One region of the Brenneria sp. L3-3C-1 genome, then DNA from elsewhere that is predicted to be linked to it. Evidence: predicted binding sites of a transcription regulator. Region 1 holds the regulator's gene; each other region holds the start of a gene.
The links. Region 1 encodes CRP, which controls carbon source genes, mostly activating them, when cyclic AMP is high. Its sites were predicted from a motif close to ATGTGANNNNNNTCACAT; they were not measured.
Positions count from the first base shown of each region.

Region 1 (2,277 bases):
CTCGCCACGCTCTCCCTAATAACGGGCTTTGTCAATGGTCTGGGCTGACTTTAACGTCAGCCTTTTTATAATACGTAAAAAAAGGTAAATGGGTGGCGTTGGCGGGTGTGGGTATTTACAATCATTACGCTTTCAGTGGTCGGTTTCTTCAACAAGGAATTATCATGCTTAAACGTACTCTGGCTGCTGCGGCGGCTTTTATTTCACTTACGGCTTTTTCTCCGGTGTTCGCTACCTCCGGCACAACGCATGTTTTGCTGACGACCTCGGCGGGAAACATTGAGCTGGCATTGGACAACCAAAAAGCACCGGTTTCGGTGAATAACTTCGTTGAGTACGTGAATAACGGTTTTTATAACGGCACGACGTTTCATCGGGTCATCCCCGGCTTTATGATTCAGGGCGGCGGTTTTACCGACGACATGAAGCAGAAAGCGACCAACCCGGCGATCAAAAATGAAGCGGACAATGGCTTACGCAACCTGCGCGGCACCATTTCCATGGCGCGGACTGCGGAAAAAGACAGCGCCACCAGTCAATTCTTCATCAATGTGGCTGATAACGCTTTCCTCGATCACGGACAGCGTGATTTTGGCTATGCGGTATTCGGTAAAGTGGTAAAAGGTATGGACGTGGCGGATAAAATCGCTCAGGTGCAGACCGAAAACGTCGGCCCTTACCAAAATGTGCCCACCAAACCGATCGTGATCCAGTCAGCCAAAGTTCTGCCCTGATACGCCTTGCTACGGTGTTATATGGCTATAAAAAAAGCGTGAAAGAGACTTCACGCTTTTTTGTCGTAGGGTAATCGCCGGGTTTAACGCGTACCGTAAACCACGATCGTTTTACCATGTGCGGAAATGAGGTTCTGATCTTCCAACATTTTAAGAATGCGGCCCACGGTTTCGCGTGAACAGCCAACGATTTGCCCAATTTCCTGGCGGGTGATTTTTATTTGCATGCCATCTGGGTGCGTCATGGCATCGGGTTGTTTTGCCAGGTTCAATAATGTTTGGGCAATGCGACCGGTTACATCAAGGAATGCCAGATTACCGACTTTCTCTGAGGTCACTTGCAGCCTGCTTGCCATCTGCGCGGACAGACGCATCAGAATATCGGGATTGACCTGAATCAACTGCCGGAATTTTTTATAGGAAATTTCAGCAACTTCACAAGCCGTTTTCGCCCGTACCCAGGCGCTACGCTCCTGGCCTTCTTCAAACAAGCCAAGCTCGCCAATAAAATCTCCCTGATTGAGATAAGAGAGGATCATTTCTTTGCCTTCTTCATCTTTGATTAGCACTGCGACAGAGCCTTTCACGATGTAGTAAAGCGTTTCTGCTTTTTCACCTTGGTGAATCAGCGTACTCTTCGATGGATACTTGTGGATATGGCAATGAGAAAGGAACCATTCGAGAGTTGGGTCTGTTTGCGGTTTGCCGAGAACCATTCGCTATTATCCTCTGTTGTAATTCACTGCGCAAATCACAGGGCTCAGAGTTCCCTGTACGGCGTGTTTACTGCTAAAAATTCAAATTACGTGTAGGCCGTCAGGGAATATACTGGAGCTTCTGTCTGGCGACGTTATCATCTTCCCGCGATCTGAGTTTGTCCAGAAAAGACAGCTTCTGTTCTCATTTTTAACACAGCTTGGAGGAAGTGTCTTGTGTTGTCTCGCGTCAGCATGATAAAGCTGTGGTTATAGGTTGTTTTTGTATAATAACGATATAAATATTAAAAAATTTTTTAGCGGAGGCGGCATGCAGGCTCGGGTGAAGTGGGTTGAAAACTTAACATTTCTGGGCGAATCAGCTTCCGGACATCAGGTGGTGATGGATGGAAATTCGGGCGATAAAGCGCCAAGTCCCATGGAAATGGTGCTGATGTCGATTGGCAGTTGTAGCGCGATTGATGTGGTGTCGATCTTGCAGAAAGGGCGTAATGACGTCGCGGATTGCGAAGTTAAACTGACCTCGGAGCGGAGAACGGAAGCGCCGCGTTTGTTTACCCATATTAATCTGCATTTTACCGTGACGGGCAAAGGATTGGCCGAGCAGGCGGTCGCGCGCGCGGTGGAACTGTCTGCGGAAAAATATTGCTCGGTGGCGCTGATGCTGAATAAAACGGTCAAGGTCACTTACAGCCATGAAGTCAGAGTATTGCCATAGCCTGGGCGGTATCGCCCGGAGTATGGCTGCCGGGCTGGTTTTAGCCGCCGGCTACTCGATTTTTTTCCCTTCCAGCAATCGCTGCACCAGCGGCGCCATAATCAACTCC
Region 1 is NZ_JAEMHF010000007.1:14,575-16,851, reverse strand. It holds gene ppiA (peptidylprolyl isomerase A) at 165-734, shown strand; gene crp (cAMP-activated global transcriptional regulator CRP) at 818-1,450, opposite strand; gene JG725_RS13875 (OsmC family protein) at 1,761-2,168, shown strand; gene JG725_RS13870 (phosphoribulokinase) at 2,220-2,277, opposite strand, start outside.

Region 2 (2,277 bases), on a different contig from region 1:
ATGCGGTGCCGCGTTCTTTGGTGGGAAACCAGGCGGCCGTGATGCGGGCATTCGCAGGGAAGGACGGCGCTTCAGAAAAACCTAACATGAAACGCAGCGCAAACAGCGTAATGGGGGCCCAGATTAAGGGAACCCAATCGACGAATCCTTGCAGGAAAGTGAACAATGACCAGAAAAAGATACTGTAGGCGTAAACTTTTTTTGAACCAAAGCGATCCAGCAACCAACCCCCGGGGATTTGCATCACCAGGTATGACCAGCCAAATGCGGAAAAAATATACCCCATATGCACCGCATCCAACTGTAATTCCGCCGCTACGGCCGAACCGGCTATCGATAATGTTGCACGATCCGCATAGTTTATGGCGGTAACGGTAAATATAATTAACAATATGATGTAACGGACATAGGTTTTCTTTTTATTTATAAGGACGGCATCGGAATTCATAAACACCCCTTCTCTATCGTTATTAGTATGTTAACTCAAACACGCTAAAGTGATATTTTTCATTGATAATTTGAGTTATTTTAATTTTCAGACGCAAATCATGTTAAATAAAAACATTCATTAGCAGATTTCGCCACGAGCATGACAATTCGCAATCAGTATAAAAATGACGCCACAGAATAGCATTGTTAAAATGCACAATAATTCATGAGAAATTAGCGGTATTTCTTGCGTTATGCACATGAAGTTGCGATTAATATCACACTATTCTTTTCCATCCATAGTGGCGGCATATAAAAAGTGAGTGAGATCACAGAGAGTAGGCAATTCGCCTGATTATTCCATATTATAACCGGCGAAGATTATTCAATTGCACAATGCGGCGCGATACAATAATCAGATATCATGTTGGTAAAACGTGGATTACCCATACTAAAAAGACGAGAATTTCTTGGTTTTCTGAATAAATATTAACTGGAGACATTATGTCACAGAACAAACAGAATTCCGTGCAGGCCTTTTACATTAAAGTCCATGATGACGATAATGTTGCAATCATTGTTAATGACAATGGCTTACGCGCCGGCACCCAATTTGATACTGGATTAACATTAATTGAGCATATCCCTCAGGGGCACAAAGTCGCCCTGGTCAATATTGCCAAATCCGGCCCCATTATTCGCTATGGCGAAATCATCGGTTATGCCTTAAGGGATATCCCTCAGGGCAGTTGGATTGATGAATCGCTGGTGGAATTACCCCAAGCCCCGGCGCTGGAAACCTTGCCGTTGGCCACCAAAGTCCCGGCCGATCTCCCCCCGCTGGAGGGGTATACGTTTGAGGGTTATCGCAATGCGGACGGCAGCGTTGGCACGAAAAACCTGCTCGGCATTACCACCAGCGTACATTGCGTCGCCGGTGTGGTTGACTATGTGGTTAAAATCATCGAACGGGATTTACTGCCTCGCTATCCGAACGTCGACGGCGTCGTAGCGCTTAATCATCTCTATGGCTGCGGCGTCGCCATCAATGCCCCGGCGGCGGTAGTGCCGATACGCACCATCCATAATCTGGCGCGAAATCCCAACTTTGGCGGCGAAGTGCTGGTTGTCGGCCTGGGTTGTGAAAAATTACAGCCGGAACGCCTGTTGGAAGGCACGCCGGATGTACAAGCTATCTCGCTGGATGACAGCAGCATTGTACGTTTGCAGGATGAGCATCACGTCGGCTTTAAGTCAATGGTGGATGATATTCTGACCATGGCCGATCGGCATCTGCAACAGTTGAACAAACGTCGGCGTGAAACCTGTCCCGCCTCCGAGCTGGTGGTTGGTATGCAATGCGGCGGCAGCGACGCCTTTTCCGGCGTGACGGCGAACCCGGCGGTCGGCTATGCATCCGATCTGCTGGTACGTTGCGGCGCCACCGTGATGTTTTCAGAAGTGACCGAAGTGCGTGACGCCATTCATTTGCTGACGCCGCGGGCCATTAACCAAGAGGTCGGCAAACGGCTGCTGGAAGAGATGGCCTGGTACGACAGCTACCTTGATAACGGCCAGACTGACCGCAGCGCCAATCCCTCGCCCGGCAACAAAAAGGGCGGCCTGGCCAACGTGGTGGAAAAAGCGCTGGGCTCTATTGCAAAATCAGGCACCAGCGCCATTGTCGAAGTGCTGTCGCCGGGGCAGCGCCCCACCAGACGCGGCCTGATTTATGCGGCAACGCCGGCCAGCGACTTTGTTTGCGGTACGCAGCAACTGGCTTCCGGCATCACCGTACAGGTATTTACCACCGGTCGCGGCACACCCTATGGCTTACTGGCCGTTCCC
Region 2 is NZ_JAEMHF010000011.1:46,564-48,840, forward strand. It holds gene JG725_RS17640 (MFS transporter) at 1-448, opposite strand, end outside; gene garD (galactarate dehydratase) at 934-2,277, shown strand, end outside.
Region 2: a site for CRP is predicted at 696-713, ahead of garD (galactarate dehydratase). Genes of this name have one in related genera too.

Region 3 (2,277 bases), on a different contig from region 1:
GCGGTTTCCGTGTCCGTCAGCGCATCGGTGGGCTCATCCATAATGATGACTTTCGATTCAAAGCTCAGAACTTTGGCAATCTCCACCATCTGCTGATCGCCAATCGACAATTCGCCCACCATGCGGCGACTGTCATAGCGCAGATTCAGGCGCTTCAGCAGTTTGTCGGCCTCCGTGTACATCTTCTTCCAGTCAATGCGGCCAAAGCGATTGGTGAATTCCCGTCCCAGGAAAATATTCTCGGCGATGGTGAGTTGGGGGATAAGGTTAAGTTCCTGATGAATAATGCCAATCCCCGCCTCCTGTGAGGCTTTAGGGCCGTTAAACTCCACTTCTTTTCCCAGGAAATGCACGCTGCCGGAATCTTTGTCGTAGATACCGGTCAGCACTTTCATCATGGTGGATTTACCGGCGCCATTCTCGCCCACCAGCGCCATCACTCTTCCCGGGTAAACATTTAATGCAGCGCCGGAAAGCGCCTTAACGCCGGGGAAAGCCTTATTAATTCCTTGCAGTTGCAGTAAAGGTTGCATTGATGCCTCAGAACGTTACGCCAGCACAAAGGATGACATTGGCATACGGGGAACATTCTCCACTGCGAATGATGGCCCGGCTTTTCCCGCTTTGGGTTTTAAAAACTTCATGGCTGATATAATGCAATTCAATTGAGTTTCCCTGGTGTCGCTCAAGTTGTTTTAATTGATCAAGTAATGCGTCATGGAGTGTTGGATTTTTTTCGACGATCTCTTCCGCCAGAATGGCGGCCTCTACCTGCATCTCACTGATTACCGCATCCACAACCTGCAAAAATCCTGGAACGTTATGCGTTAATGCCAGATCGATTCGGGTCGTGGTGTCAGGAATAGGCAACCCTGCATCACAAATCACTACCTGGTCGGTATGCCCCAAACGGGAAATAACAGCAGAAACCTCAGAGTTCAGTAATACCGCTTTTTTCATCTTTTTATCCCATCAGCGAAACGTTTCGCTGATGGTCATATTAGAAAAAGATAAGTTAGAAAGGCAAAGAGGACGTAACGAAAATGTGATCGTTATCGAAACGTTTCGCTCGCGCGCGGGAAAAAACGGGCGCTTTGGGAAGAGAGCTGTTGATGAACGCTGAAAAGATGGCGCGAAGACAAAAAGTGGATTTGAAAAAACGTATTCGTCTTGTATCCACCCATTAGCTGGATTAATCAATGTTGGACAAAAGGGCGGCGTATTATCCGCCCATCGGCTAATAGTATGATGTTACTACTGGATTTTTCTCACCTGTTTGACATCCAACTCGGCCGAACTGAACCCTTTATCCAGTTCCCCTTGCAGTTCAACCTTATCCTGAGGGGTAATGGTCTGCCCGTTCCAGTATTTATCATCGATTTCAACCGTGATGGTGCCTGACTCGTCGCGGAACAGATAGTCTTCGCCCCCGATGCGCTGTTCGATGGTGCCTTGCAGGATAACCCAACTGTCGTCTTTCATCTCTTTGGCTTTCGCAACCGTCGTTACGCTCCCCTGAGGGCCGATAAATCCGCCAGCGGCATTCTGGCTATGAGCGGCAGGCGCTTTAGGATCGACAAACCCGCCGGTTTGTGCGGCGAAAACCGGTGCGGCACACAGTGCGGCGATAGCGAATACAGCAGCTGTTTTTTTCATAGCTTGGTTTCCTTAGTTTCTTTCGATTTGCCGCGCAGCAAAACTGCGCGTGATTTGTTTTACGCGCAAAGTAAAACAAAATGTTCTTAACAGGATCTTAAGGATAGGTCAGATTTCCTTATCTTTAATAAATACTGCGAAGCGCTCCGCGTTTGACGGTTTTCTGGTTGCCAGCGCCGTGCGTTAAACCGTATAACATCGCGATAAGCAACCTGGTGGACGGTATGAGAATATTGCTAATAGAAGATGACCGCTTGATCGGCGATGGCCTGAAAGCCGGGCTGATTAAGCTCGGTTTTAATGTTGACTGGTTTACGCAGGGCAAAGAAGGGTTAGCCGCGTTGGATGCCGCCCCCTACGACGCCGTGGTTCTCGATCTCGGTCTGCCGGAAATGGACGGGCTGGAAATCCTGCGTCACTGGCGTCAAGCGGGACATGACGAGCCCGTATTGATCCTTACCGCGCGGGATGCGCTGGAACAACGGGTTGAAGGCTTGCAGCTCGGCGCGGATGACTATCTGTGCAAACCTTTTGCGCTGGCGGAGGTCGCCGCCCGCCTGCAAGCGTTAATCCGCCGCCGGCATGGTCAATTACAGCCGACGCTCACCCACGGCGCCGTAT
Region 3 is NZ_JAEMHF010000003.1:250,479-252,755, reverse strand. It holds gene rbsA (ribose ABC transporter ATP-binding protein RbsA) at 1-533, opposite strand, end outside; gene rbsD (D-ribose pyranase) at 541-960, opposite strand; gene JG725_RS10485 (YgiW/YdeI family stress tolerance OB fold protein) at 1,255-1,656, opposite strand; gene qseB (quorum sensing response regulator transcription factor QseB) at 1,881-2,277, shown strand, end outside.
Region 3: a site for CRP is predicted at 1,044-1,061, ahead of rbsD (D-ribose pyranase). Genes of this name have one in related genera too.